3 regions of the Neobacillus sp. OS1-32 genome follow, and region 2 is predicted to be linked to each of the others. Evidence: riboswitches for the same ligand, from Rfam matches in the RefSeq annotation. Region 2 holds a riboswitch; each other region holds the start of a gene.
The links. A riboswitch is a leader RNA that binds a small molecule or an ion and turns the genes downstream of it on or off. The one in region 2 is predicted to bind cobalamin.
Positions count from the first base shown of each region.

Region 1: it holds a riboswitch for cobalamin, as region 2 does, so the genes downstream of both, RCG24_RS06940 (ABC transporter substrate-binding protein) here and RCG24_RS14170 (energy-coupling factor ABC transporter permease) in region 2, are expected to answer to the same signal.
Region 3: it holds a riboswitch for cobalamin, as region 2 does, so the genes downstream of both, RCG24_RS11005 (ATP:cob(I)alamin adenosyltransferase) here and RCG24_RS14170 (energy-coupling factor ABC transporter permease) in region 2, are expected to answer to the same signal.

Region 1 is NZ_CP133263.1:1,350,731-1,355,573, forward strand. Features, by position in the region: gene RCG24_RS06930 (adenosylcobinamide amidohydrolase) at 1-390, opposite strand, end outside; gene RCG24_RS06935 (FecCD family ABC transporter permease) at 383-1,456, opposite strand; gene RCG24_RS06940 (ABC transporter substrate-binding protein) at 1,422-2,387, opposite strand; cobalamin riboswitch at 2,574-2,768, opposite strand; gene RCG24_RS06945 (GyrI-like domain-containing protein) at 2,910-3,374, opposite strand; gene RCG24_RS06950 (CapA family protein) at 3,616-4,830, opposite strand.
Region 2 is NZ_CP133263.1:2,851,651-2,856,493, reverse strand. Features, by position in the region: gene ptsP (phosphoenolpyruvate--protein phosphotransferase) at 1-296, shown strand, start outside; gene RCG24_RS14185 (energy-coupling factor ABC transporter ATP-binding protein) at 521-1,384, opposite strand; gene cbiQ (cobalt ECF transporter T component CbiQ) at 1,400-2,170, opposite strand; gene RCG24_RS14175 (energy-coupling factor ABC transporter substrate-binding protein) at 2,180-2,464, opposite strand; gene RCG24_RS14170 (energy-coupling factor ABC transporter permease) at 2,461-3,138, opposite strand; cobalamin riboswitch at 3,336-3,533, opposite strand; cobalamin riboswitch at 3,720-3,899, shown strand; partial or broken gene cobJ (precorrin-3B C(17)-methyltransferase) at 4,029-4,843, shown strand, end outside.
Region 3 is NZ_CP133263.1:2,171,123-2,175,965, reverse strand. Features, by position in the region: gene RCG24_RS11020 (APC family permease) at 1-94, shown strand, start outside; gene RCG24_RS11015 (CBO0543 family protein) at 262-786, shown strand; gene RCG24_RS11010 (ABC transporter substrate-binding protein) at 929-1,876, opposite strand; gene RCG24_RS11005 (ATP:cob(I)alamin adenosyltransferase) at 1,873-2,424, opposite strand; cobalamin riboswitch at 2,662-2,872, opposite strand; gene RCG24_RS11000 (hypothetical protein) at 2,939-3,166, shown strand; gene RCG24_RS10995 (acyl-CoA dehydratase activase-related protein) at 3,176-4,843, opposite strand, start outside.

The DNA of each region.
Region 1 (4,843 bases), 1.5 Mb from region 2:
CGTGGAGACGCCGATATGCTGCATCACTCTTTGAACAACCGCTTCATCCTCGTCCGACCATGTCTGAAACAAGCCTCGTTGGTGAGCATATCGTCCAAGCGAGACGGTTTCCTTTACCGTATAGGAGAAGGATTGCGAAGAATGCTGTGAAAGAACAGCGACCTTTTGCGCCAACTGTTTTGGACTGTATTCTTTGAGCCGTTTGTCATCAATCAAAATCTCTCCTGCTTGAAACGGCAGAATTCCGCTAAGCATTTTCAGCAGGGTTGTTTTACCGCTGCCATTTGGACCGAGGATTCCGAACAGTTCCCCTTTTTCTACTCCGAATGTAATATCTTTTAATACTGCTTTCCCTGAATAACCGCCTGATACATGTTGTACGCTAAGCATCATTTTTACCACTTCTTTCGATTCTTTTTCTCTGCAGTAAAATAACAGCAAACACCGGTGCACCAATTAATGAAGTAATGACGCCAATCGGCAATTCAGTTGGGGAGATAATTATCCGCGAAACCAGATCAGCCAAGATTAAAAAGCCGCTGCCGATAAAAATCGATAATGGCAGCAAATGTTTATGGTCCGGTCCCCAAATAAGCCTCGTCAAATGTGGAATCACCAAGCCGACAAAACCGATGGTGCCTGACACCGCAACTGCCGCCCCAGTTAAAATCGAACCGGCCGAAAGGACAATTAGCTTTCGTTTTTGAACGTTCACTCCAAGATGGTGGGCCCGTTCTTCGCCAAAAGACATGGCGTTAAGTTCCTTGGCATTGAAGATAAGGATGATCGAGCCAATGATAAAAAATGGCAGGATAATTTTAATATATACCCAGCCGCGCATCGAGACGCTGCCAAGTAGCCAGCCGATAATTTGCCTCAGTTCATCGCCCGTTAAAGCAATCATCAACGATATCATGGCACCTAAAAACGAGCTAAAAATGATGCCGGTCAGAATGATCGTTTCTACCCGCATCGAGCGTTCAATTTTACGAGCAAACATCAGAACACAAAAAATCGTAATAAAGGAAAATACAATACTGAATAACGGCAAAGTAAAAGCACCAACAAAAGGAATGGTAAGGTTGAAAAATAAGGTGATGACGGCCCCTACCGATGCCCCGGACGAAACGCCTAGTGTATACGGGTCTGCCAACGGGTTTCGGAGCAGCCCTTGAAAGGCCGCCCCTGCAATCGCAAGGGAGGCGCCAACAAGACCCGATAAGATGACTCTCGGCAAACGGATATTCATGACAATGCTTGAATACATCGGATCGATATGTTCCGCTCTGAGCGTGCCAAATAAATTACCGGTGATGATTTTTATAATAATCGGGATTGGAACAGAGACAGTTCCAATGGCAATTCCTAATAAAATGGCAAGCAATAAGAAGATGCCGGCGAGTAAATAGGCTGTTATTTTATTATTTAAAAACTTCCGGATAGACAGCCTTGGCAAGATCCTCTACTCCTTCAATAATTCTTGGTCCTGTACGGGTTACTCGGTCTGAATCAACATCGTATACTTGTTTAGTTTTCACAGCTGTGACATTTTCCCAACCCTTACTCGCTAACACTTGCTGAACCGGATTTTTTACATAGTAACCATATGTTGTCAGAATGACATCCGGATTACGTTTAATCATGGCTTCCTGATCAATCTTCACCCAGCCGTCTTGATCACTTATAATGTTTTCCGCGTTAATCGCTTTTAACATTTCATTCATGAACGTTTTGTTGCCTGGTGAATAAATTTCTGGAGCGGGCGCAACTTCAACTAATACTTTTTTCTTCTCTTTGATTCCCGCTGCCTTTTCTTTGATCTTTGCCAGCTTATCTTTCATACTAGTCACCAGTTTGTCTGCTTTCGTGACTTCACCGGTTGCTTTACCAATCATGGTGATGGAATCAAAAACTTGTTCGAAGTTCTGCGCATCATTGACAACTAAAACGGCAATCCCGGCATCTTTCAATTGTTGAATACCATCTTTAAAATTGAGGGCTGTTGATGCATGTGCCAGCACCAAATCAGGCTTTAGAGAAATAATTTTCTCGACGTTAATTTCTTGACCGCCGATTTTCTCTTTTTTCGTCACTTCTTTTGGATAATTATCAAAATCAGAAACTCCGACAATCTTATCTCCTAGCCCTAAAGCATAGGAGATTTCCGTGTTGCTTGGGATTAAAGAGACAATTTTTTTCGGCTTTTTCTTGATAATAACATCATTTTTTAAACCATCTTTTACGGTCACCGGAAAGGAGACCTGCTCTGTTTTTTGATCATTATTCGCTTTATTGTCTTCTTTGCTTTGTTCTTTGTTTCCGGAACACCCCACAAGAACTCCTATAATCAATATGAATGCAAGTATTAATGAATATAGTTTTTTCATGTCTGTACCCACCTTCTAGTAATTGTGACAAGCGCTATTCGTACCTTACACCCTAATCAAGACTGCGTTTGCATCTCCACAAAAAAACATCCTCCTATCTGTGGAGGATGTTGGTATGATTAGATTCATTTACCAAAAATCAGTAAAAGCATTCCAGTCTTCCACACCTCCCTATCCTCGTAGGTTTATTGGCGTAAGAAAATAGGCAGGTCTCCTGGCTTATGGTCATCGCTTCCTATGTCTTCCCATCAAATTGACAGTGACATGATATAGGCAGCTCCCATTTACAGTGGCGGGACCGCGTTGGTTTTTCACCAAACTTCCCTTTTAAGCAAAATCTTTTTGAAAGATTTTTTTAACACCTATTTTTCGAATATTTCCTTGTCAACGTCATTATAGAAAAAGTCTGCTTGTTTGTATATGTTTTTTCGACTTTTTTTTCTTATTCACGTTAAGTTTCTAAATTTCGACACAATCTTTTCGATTCATTTATTCACTGTCTATTTTATATCAAACTCCATGTCAGTTATTTTTATACATCTTAATCGGTAGATAGATTTCAAACTGGAGGTTTCCTGCGGCATTTTGCTGTTTTGGGAAGATTTCAAGACTTAATGCCTGGTGATCCTGTTCATAACCATATTCCTCCATCCAATTGAACAGACGCAGGTATGTATTTTCAACCTCTTCCGGCCCTCCCAGATGGGTGGTGCGAACATAATATTTTCGTGGAATTGAAAATCCAACCATACCTTCTGGGACTTCTTTAACCTCTTCCACAGGTGTGGTTACATAATAGGTAAATTCCGATTCCCTGCTATGAAATGGGGCTATCAGTACCGGATCTTTTGTCTGAAAAGGCACTTCCTCAAGACGCTTCTCCATTATATCGAAAAGGCGTGGGATGATTTTGGCTTGCGAATAAGTGCCATTCCATGAAATACCGACTACTTTTAACTCTTCTTTTTCTACTATTCTAAATTCCATTTTAACCTCCTCCTTTATAAAAATCTTATTCCTATTATTCTCTGAATATCCCATAAATTCCTGCAAACATTTTAAAATTTCCCTATTTTAAAAAAACTTTTTCCATACTCCGTTTAATTAAAATAGTTTTGGAAATAAATGTTTAACTTTGTTTCAACGCCCTCTTACATTATTTTCCTATATCTTTTTTCGACAAAAAACAGAGGATGAAGTGATCCTCTGTAAGCGGTACATATTACTGTCAATAGCCGATAATTGAGCCATTTTGAATTTGCAGCCTACCAAACGACAGACCTTGCAGCTCCCGCCAAACATAGTTTTTTTCAGCAGCTGTTTGCGGCACGATTCGATCCTGGTAAATTCGAAACGGGACAAAAGACATGCCAATTTTCTCATTTTCGATATTTAAGTGCAAAATACCCGTTTGCGCTGCGTTTCCTCTAACATAGTTTGGAAAAAGGAAGTTGCCTAACGAATAGGCTATCGGCTTTCCTTTATAATATTCAAACCCCTGGAGCACATGGGGGTGGCTGCCAATGACTCCGTCAGCTCCAGCGTCAATCATGTTCCTTGCCCAGTCTCGTTGGAACGGTTCCGGCGAACGATTCCGTTCAATTCCCCAATGAATAAAGACAAATAGTAGGTCAGCGGCCGCTTTTTCGTTTTGAATCGTTTCTTCCATCAGGTGAATGTCATAGCCACTTGCTAACCCTGGTTTTATAGCTGTTGCGACCCATGAACCTTCGGGAAGAACCCGGGAAAACGCCAGAATTTTGACCGTTTTTCCTTTAATCATGTAGGTTCTTGCGGAGTATGCTTCCTGCTTGTTTAATCCACCGCCGACATAATCAAGTCTGTATTTTTTTAAATTGGCGATGGTATCGGCAAATCCGGATTGCCCAAAGTCCAACGAATGATTGTTGGCCAAGCTGACCAGCTGGAATCCGGCATTTTTTAAACCGGACAAAGCTTGCGGATCAGACCGAAACGTATATTGTTTGTCTTGCTTATTGCCTCCGGTGGTGATCGACGTTTCCAGATTCACGACATTTACATCACTGGAAGCTAGCTCTGGCTTAATGTTGACAAACGGATAGTCAGGCCCTTTTTGGCGCACAGTTTGTTTCACCGACCAATCAAACATAACATCACCAGCAAACGACAGCTTAATCGGTTCATTACTCACTGCGATAGTTTTCGGGTCAACCTCCGGTACAATTTGATGACTCTCTCTGGCAGCATTTTCCAAGGCAAGACAAATCTGATAGCTACTGTCTGGATTGATCGATACTGGTTTGAAATACTTCCCAAATAACTTAGTTTCAATAAAATAATGAAAAAAAGAACTAGGTCTGATTTGAACATTTTCCTCTGCTCTAACTGTTTGGGTGAAAATGGCTTGATAAATCCAAGCAAAAAAAATGATGAAACTAATAACTTTATGTTTATTAATCATAACTTCCTACCTT
Region 2 (4,843 bases):
TGTATCAGCCATATAGCCCATCGATTTTAAGATTGGTAAAGATGGTAATTGATGCAGCCCATGCTGAAGGAAAATGGGCAGGTATGTGCGGCGAAATGGCCGGCGATGAAACCGCCATCCCACTTCTTCTTGGTCTCGGTCTTGACGAATTTTCAATGAGTGCTACATCGATTCTGAGAGCACGTTCACAAATTCGCAAATTGAAAAAAACGGCTATGGAGGAGCTTACCAAGACCGTGCTGCAAATGCAAACCACGAGTCAAGTAATGGAAGCTGTACACCAAGCAACAAAATAGGTAAAGATGGTTGTTTAAAAAAATCAATAATCTTAGAAAGAGAAAATGTAGAATTCGTTCAAAGAAGGCTAGAACTATTAGGAAATTTCCGTTTTATTTAGAATCATTTCTAATGAATAACAGCCCCCTCCGATAATACGCCTGGATAGAGGGGGTTGTTCCTTTTATAAACTGAACAGCAAAAGTTGGTTTAGATTATTTTATGAGGGGTGGGTATTTTGTGATTATTGACCATTCTTCAAGATACGACTTGTACTGATTGACAACAGCTTCAAAAGATCTTCTTTTGTCCGCGGGATTTGTTTTTGTGTAGGAAAGTAATCATTGTCAATAAGAAATTGATAAAGGTCGAGAATCATCGGCCGCTCTAGGTTTGCCTTTTGAAAAAGGTCTTTCTGGAGAAATATTTCCTCCCTTCCCCCATTTCCAAGAACTTTGCCATCATGTAAGATAATAATCTCATCCGCCCATTCGAAAGCAAAATTGATATCATGGGTCGAGAGGACAATGGTTTTTCCATCACGGTTAATTTGATTTAAAAGATTAATAATCTTTTTCGCATAATAGCTGTCCAGACCGGCAGTTGGTTCATCCAAGATTAGGAGTTCGGGGTCCATGGAAAGCACACAGGCAATGGAAACACGCTTTTTTTGGCCAATACTTAAGGAATGAGTGGCTTTTTTTTGCAGTTCTAAAGTTCCAGTTTCTTTCATCGCCCAGTGAACCAAGCGTTCGATGGCATCTTTGGTCAGTCCCAAATTTCGCGGCCCATAGGAGATATCTTCAAATACAGTTGGAGAAAATAATTGCTCATCCGGATTTTGAAAAATGATTCCTACCTTTTGTCTTAGCGCCTGTAAATACTTCTTCGTATACTGGATCCTCTCCCCTTTAAAGGTAATTGACCCTGATAAAGGCTTAAGAATTCCGTTCAAATGTAAAAAGAAAGTGGATTTTCCTGCTCCATTGTTCCCGAGGATGGCTATTTTTTTTCCTTGGTTTAAGGTGAGGGAAATCCCCTTTAATGCTTCCGTACCATCCCCATAACGATAAATAAGATTGTTAGTTGTGATAATAGGTGTTGTCATATAAGGGGTTCCTCCTTAAAAGGTGAATAGCAAAACGAGCAATAACAGGACAATCATAAAAACACCCAAATTTAGTAAGGAAAGGCTGTACTCTCTTTCACTGCCGATAAACTCTCCATATCCGCCACGGGATTCGACAGCTTGATGTAGCTTAGCCGCTTTCTGAAAGCTTTTTAAAAATAAGGCAGTCGTTAAGTATCCCAAAGAGGTTAAGCCAGTTCTAAACGAAGTATACCCCAGCCTGGAAGACTGCGAATGGTAAATTTCCGCAGCCGTTTCAATTAGTGTAAATAAAAAACGGTAAGTGATCGCAATCATTTCAATGAAAAGCGGAGAGATCCGCCACTTTTTTAATAAATATAGAATTTCCACGAGTGGCGTGGTTAAAATGAGCAGGTATAAACAACTAATGCTGCCAATAGAAACCATAAATAGTTGAAAGGCTGCCCTTACACTCGACATATCTACATAGATGAACAGTTTCCCCATTGAAATATCAAAAATAATTTCGCTGCCGGGTATCGCATTCAGGGAGAAATTAACCATTAGAGGAATTAATCCCAAGAGAATAAAAGTAATCGGAAGAACTAATAATTTTATGTAATATTTTATAGGAATCCTTGCCAGAAGGATCATGATACTCGAAATCAGAAAAACTGTGAAACTTACCTTCATGTCTCTTGCGAATAAAGAGAACAAAAGCATAAACAGCGAAAAAGTAACTTTGTCAAAGGCGTGAATATCGCTGAAACGGTTATGGTAGGCGTACTGGTCAATTAACAACATCGCTATATATCACTTCATATCCTTGTCATGAATTTTGCGCTCTCGATAGGTCCCGATAATAAAACCGATGGCACCGGCACCTATAGCAGCTTGACCGGCAAATAAGAAACTTTCAACTTCACTGCTTGCCGGGGCCCAAAGGTAATTGACCCACGGTTTATAATTTGGCTTCAGAGAATGGACAATATCGGTTGCTCGTCCATCCGTCCCGGAAAAATCCGCTTGACCATGGATGAAAAACGGAATAGCAGTAATGAAGATAAAAACAAGAATTAAAAACGCATTATTTTTCATAGGTTAGCTTCCTCTCTGAAAGGAACTTTTAATAGTTTTAATACTTGAGTATTGTATTTAAATAGTAAATTCATCACGATGACCGTCAAGATAGCTTCACTTATAGCAAGCGGCAGCTGTGTAACTAAGAAAATGCTGGAGAATTTCAAAAAAGACGCTGCCACTCCACCCGTTGCCGCAGGAAAGGCTAATGCCAATTGGAACGAAGTAACAGAATAAGTAGCCAAATCACCTAACAAGGCTCCCGTAAAAAGAGAGACACGGAAAGACAGGCCGAGACGTTTTCCTAGCTGTATGATCCAATAGGCAACAAACGGACCGGCAACCGCCATAGAGAACCCGTTTGCACCGAGCGTTGTTAACCCTCCATGAGCAAGCAGAAGAGCTTGAAATAACAGAACAATGAATCCAAGTACGCTCATGACAATGGGACCGAATAAGGCTGTGCCTAAACCCGTTCCTGTCGGATGGGAGCTGCTCCCGGTAACAGAGGGCAATTTTAAGGCCGAGAGCACAAAGACAAAGGCGCCGGACAGACCTAGCATCATTTTCACTTCAGGTGCATCGGCAACAAGCTTGTGAATTTTTTTCATTCCGGCAAAAAGGAAAGGAAGGTAAATAGCCCACCAGATGATCACCCACTTCAATGGCAGAAATCCTTCAGCAATATGCATGGCATAAGCCGATTGATACGAATTAAGCCAAAAATAGATCGTAGCCGCTAATACTAAAATGGGGACAGTCCTCCGAAAAGGTTTTTTCTTCACTTCTCTCACTCCTTTAAATTGTAAAAAAAAGCATTCTGAACGTTAGGTTAGTTCAGAATGCTTTGGCTTTGTGACATTTTGAACATACCTATATCCCGTAGGCAGTTAAAACTTGAAAAACAGGCAGGTTTCCTGACTCATTGTCATCGCAGAACCGCGCCTTCCCTAGTCAAGGTTTTAAATTGACTAAGTGGCCTTCTTGCGGACTGCTCCAAATTACAGTGGCGGGAACCGTGCTGGAATTTAACCAGCTTCCCTTTTACGTTGATTAATTAATCAACACCCGTTTTCCCATGATTAAATTGTTATCACTAAGTATAGCCTTGTGTTTTTCGAGTTGTCCATGGAATATTTGTGACAGAAAGTTCAAAAATCCCTCGATAACAAGTCATATCTAAGTTCTAGCCAGTTGTGAATTTTTTGACAAAAATTGTTCACTTGTTAATTGTCAAATGTTGCTGTTTAATGATACTGACCTTTAAAAAAGTGAATAGGTAATACGTAAAAGTGCTCCGTTTTAAGGAGATAAAAGGGAAATCGGTTAGAAACCGATGCAGCCCCCGCTACTGTAACGCAAACGAAATTGTAGAATTCCACTGGAAAACCGGGAAGGGACAAGAGTAGGATGAAGCGAAGCCAGGAAACCTGCTTTTACGTTGTATCTTGTTCTTCGGAGGGAAGAATAGTGATAGCGTTGCAGTTAAAGACGTGTATCATTCGCTACTGTTAAAAAGCCTTAGCCACCTCCGATGGACTAAGGCTTTTTTGTATTGAAAGGAAAAGATGGAGGGGAAATGATGAAGGGAAAATTATTTGTGATTGGCTGCGGTCCGGGAAGTATGGAGCATTTGACAAAACGAGCGATAGATGCCGTAAGAGAGAGTGATTTCATCGTTGGTTATAAAACCTATGTGAACCTTATTAAAGACTTAATTACCACACAGGAAATCGTCAGTACGGGAATGTCGGAGGAAGTGGAACGGGCACAAGAAGCTGTCAAGTTGGCCAAAACCGGGAAAAAGGTAGCTGTGGTTTCAAGTGGTGATGCCGGTGTGTATGGAATGGCCGGTCTGGTATATGAGGTGCTGACCCAGCAAGGGTGGTCTGGCAAGACAGGAGTTGAAGTAGAAATTATTCCAGGTGTTTCCGCGATTCACTCAAGTGCGTCCTTATTGGGAGCCCCGATCATGCATGATTCCTGCACCGTAAGTTTAAGCGATCACTTAACCCCGTGGGAGATCATTGAAAAACGTTTAGAGGCCGCGGCAATGTCCGATTTTGTTATTGCGCTTTATAATCCCAAAAGCGGGAAAAGGACACGTCAAATCGAAGAGGCACAAAGAATTCTATTAAAATATAAATCACCTGATACACCAGTGGGATTGGTGAAAAGTGCTTATCGGCAAAAGCAACAAATTGTGATCACCAATTTAAAGGAAATGCTGGACCATGAAATTGGCATGCTTACCACCGTCATTATTGGAAACTCTGCAACCTTTGTTCATGATAACAAGATGATTACCCCAAGAGGTTATGAAAAAAAATACTCCCTAACTGATGCGGAGCAAGCTCTAGTTAAACATGAAAGACTGAAATCTGAACATGAACCATG
Region 3 (4,843 bases), 680 kb from region 2:
TTTAACTTATATGGTTATTCAATTGAAGATCTTTAAGACGAATATCACAAAAGTGAATTTTGAGGAGACTGATCAGACTTCATCACTTACATAACACGAGTGATTGGGGATAAGTGCCTGTCACTGCCTGCAATTTGTCGGGGATTCATCGATAATTTTGGGGTGGTGCAGGCACTTTTTTTGTATGTCCAATAAAAAATGTTATTTTAGGAAAATAGTGGAAATAATATAGTTAGTAATAATGTTGGAGGATGTTGCATTTTGAATGTAGTTTACGCATTAATTTGGCTGTTTGCATTTTTTAAATGGGGTGACCTTAAGAATTGGCATAAGTACTATCCTACCTATCTGTTCTTTTTGCTGGGGGATTTTTTATATCTCTATTTATTATCTGACTGTTACCCGATGTGGAAGTATAACCCGCAAGGAATCGATGAAAATATCGGATTGACTAATGCCCATGTCTCTTTCTCAATTATGGCTATTAAATATCCCACCACCACGTTTATTTACTTATCCAAATTTCCGGAAAAAAGAATCAAACAAATATTGTATATTACCGGCTGGGTATTGCTTTACATTGCTAATGAATTAGTCGATAACTTTTTTAACCTAATCAAGTATTACAATGGATGGAATCTTGCCTGGTCCATCTTGTTTAATGTCGTTATGTTCATCACCCTTAGAGTCCACTATACCCGTCCATGGCTGGCATGGCTTTTCTCTTTCGTCTTTGTTTTGTTTTTATGGAAAATATTTGATGTTCCGAACGACGTGTTTAGGTGAAATACCCTAACGTTTTTTTAAGGCAATCGTTTCAGCAAATACCTAAAATTGTAAACAGTGAGAACCAACCAGCTTTTGTAATATGATTGGTTCTCATTATTTTTTTGTATAAGAGTATTGGGAAGACCCTCGTTCCTCCAGGCTACTTGAATAGTTCAGGATAAACAGTTTTAGCTACCAGCTCTACTGCTTCGCCGATTCTTGGGCCTGGGCGGGACAGGATGTCCGGGTCTAATTGATAGACGTTATTTTTTTGAATGGCATTGATCGTTTTCCACCCTTTTCGAGCTTTGATTTCGCCAATCGGGTCTTTTGTATAATTCACCGTCGTGACAATGATCTCGGGGTTTTGCTTGACCACATCTTCTTCTGAAAGTTTTACCCAGCCTTCTTGTTTAGCAAAGACATTCTCCACCCCTGCTTTTTGCAGGATTTCCTGCTGGAATGTATTTTTTCCGGTTGTATAAATGTCTGGTGACGGGCTGATTTCGAAGTAGACCCGCTTTTGTTTCTCTATGCCTTGTAGTTTTTCTTCGACATGTTTAACTTGTGACTGAATCTCTTCAACAAGCTGTTCGCCTTTCTCTTTAACCCCCATGACCTCAGCAATTTGTGCGATATCGCCATAGACATCTTCAATAGTAGTAGCCGATTGAATCACAAAAACGGGAATGTCGGCATCTTCCAGCGGTTTAAGCGCGTTTTTATCTCCAATTGTATAGGCCAACACTACATCAGGCTTGAGTTCGATAATTCTTTCAGCATTCATTTTAACAGAATCAGATACCCGCTCAATCTTACTTGCCTCTTTTGGATAGTTATCAAAGTCAGTCACACCGATGATTTTATTACCGGCACCCAAGGCGAATAATATTTCCGTGTTGCTTGGCTGCAAGGATACGATCTTTTCCGGAACCTTTTTAAAAGTAATTTTTTTCCCTCTGTCGTCCGTTACCGAATACGAAGTTGTTTTTGCTGCGGGCTTTTGCGGATTAGCAGTAGCCGTGCTTTTTTCATTTGACTGACAGCCAGCTGCAAAAACAATCATGATGATCATAGTTAATATGCTGAGTAAATATTTCTTTTTCATTGATTTTGACCCTCCAAGTTCCTTTTTTGTCTTACTGGATAGGATTTACTGATAAATGGAATTTCTCGGATGCCGTTCTGCTTGTTGGTATAAACCGCCATCAAAAACAGGACATTCGCCAGCAAGTGAGTGTAGTCGAACAGAATTTCCGGAATTTCTTTTTCGAGACTCAGCTTATGTAGAGCTCTGACAGATTTTTTGGCTTCACTCCTGCAAGTATGAAGAACACAGGCGGCCGTCGTTCCATAAGGAAGCAGGAACTGATCAATGCGATCTTTCACCTCAGCTTCATAAAAATCATACATCATGCTTAATCGTTCTAAATCTTTCTCTTGAATGGCAAGCTTTCCCCGTGCTGAGCCATTAAGATGGTAGGCCATGGGAAGCAGATACAGTAAATCTTCGTGGATAATCGGGATATCCTTTGTTAATGACGCGGCCAAGCCAATTTTCGTCGTTAATGAATCGGTCCGGATTTCAAAATCGACGGTCGAGGCTGACTCACGCATAAAGGGATAACAAAGAAATCGCAAGTCTTTTTTTGGCATGATTACTCTCCTCCTTGTAATTTTATTTTTGTGAAACACCTGCGATATCAAGTTCCTCGGAAGAAGAGTAAGACAAATATATAAAGATGGTTTGTTTATTTAAGTTATCCGACCGACAATTTGTTTTTAAATACAAAAAAGCCGCCCAGATAAAAAATTGGCCGGCTGTAGATTCTTGCTAAAATATGTAAGAACCAGATGAAATCTGCCGTACAATCCTCTTATCTTCCGAAGAGCATAATACGTTCAAGAATAGGCAGGTCTCCTGGCTTGTGCATCATTTTACTCTAAGAACCTTCCCATTTGCCTGAAGTTGAGTCTTTGACTCTTTGACAAACAGTGGCTATTTCTTATTTCATCAGCACTTACAGTTGCGGAAACAGCTCCGGTATTTCACCGGATTCCCTATTAAGCTAACGAATTAGCAACCTATTCCCTGCAAGCTATATTCACTTAAGAAATAGTGTACACTTTATTTGCTGAAAAATAAAGAAATTTGTGGAATACTTGGAGATTGGTAGAAATTTTTGTGGTATTAATTTTAGGTGCGCCAATTGGAACGGATAAGACGCCGATTGAAAGGAGCAACGCGCCAATAGGAGCGGGAAAAACGCCAATTGAAAGGAGCAAGGCGCCAATAGGAGCGGGAAAAGCGCCAATCAAAAAGTGCAACCCGCCAATTGAAAGGAGCAGCGCGTCAATAGGAAAAAGGCACTATGTGAAAAATTCACAGAGTGCCTAACAGCCATTGTCATGATTTCATGATTAGATCATTTTCTTGTTTTAGTTTGTTTTTAGCGATATTAATCATCAGCTTGATGCGATTGACCTGGTTTACTTTGCTGATGCTAGAGTCATAGTCGATCGAAATAATGTTGGCATTTGGATATTCCTTCTTAATGCCGTTAAACATGCCTCTGCCGATAACGTGATTTGGCAGGCAGCCAAACGGTTGGACGCAAACGACATTATCAACGCCGGAGTCCATTAACTCAACCATTTCTCCCGGCAAGAGCCAGCCTTCCCCCATCTGATTGCCGATACTTAAGAAGCGTGATGCTTTTTCCGCCACTTCGGAAATTTTTAGTGGAGCTTCAAAGCGCTCGCTTGCTAACAGAGCCTCACGGATCGGACTGCGATAATATTCAATCAATTGAATCGCTACTTTTCCAATGGCAATATTCAGTTTGGATTTACCAAAGTGCTCCACCTTATATTTCCGGTTGTAAAGCCCATATAAGAAGAAATCAATAAAGTCCGGAACAACGGCTTCGCCGCCTTCTTTTTCGATGGTTTCAATCAGCTGGTTGTTGGCATATGGGTGGAATTTAACAAGTATTTCACCCACGATTCCGACCCGCGGTTTTCGCTCTGGAATCATTTCAATTTCGCTGAAATCGGCAATGATCTCATTAATCACTTTCTTATATGCGCGCATCGAGAACGCTTCTAACAGCTGCTTGCTGGATTCTAGCCATTTTTGATAAACTTTTTCGGTGCTGCCGGTGACTTTTTCATAGGGCCTGACGGTAAGTTTCAATCGCATGAGCAAATCACCGAGACAGGCGGCAATTACCATCGATTTGGCGAGCGTAGGGGAGATCTTAAATCCCGGCTGATTCTTTTTCTCCATCCCGCCGCCGTTTAAGGAGATCACAGGAACTTGAGGCATTCCGGCATTCCGCAACGCCTTCTTTAGCAGCGCGAAATAGTTGGTTGCCCGGCAGCCGCCGCCGGTTTGCGACATAATCACAGCGGTTCGGTCCAAATCGTATTCTCCGTTCTTCAAAGCGCCGACAAGCTGACCAATTGTGATGACCGCCGGATAACAGGCATCATTGTTGACATAGCGTAATCCAACCTCGACATCGGCATCTTTGACATCCTGCAATATTTTTAAATCATATCCATCGAGAGCAAACGCCTTGGCAAACAGATCAAAATGACTGGGCAGCAGCTGCGGTGCAAGGATCGTGTATCTTTTTTTATCACCTTTGGCAAATTTAGGCGGTCTGATTTTCGCTGTGTTCTGTTTATGCTGTAATTCTGGATGATTTTCTCTCTCTTCAATGGCTGCGTTTAAGGAACGAAGACGAATCCGTGCTGCTCCCAAATTGCTGACTTCATCCATCTTTATCCACGTATATAACTGATTGCTTTCCTCCAAAATTTCCTGTACCGCATCTGTTGTGATCGCGTCCAGCCCGCAGCCGAAGGAGGTAACCTGCAGCAGTTCGAGACAAGGTTCTTTTTTAACCACATCTGCCGCCTGATAAAGTCGGGAGTGATAGGTCCATTGATTGACGACATCCACCTCCAAATCCTCCGGAGCCAGCTGGACAATCGCGTCCTCGGTTAACACGGCGAACCCCAATTTATTGATCTCACCCGGAATGCCATGATTAATCGCAGGGTCAAT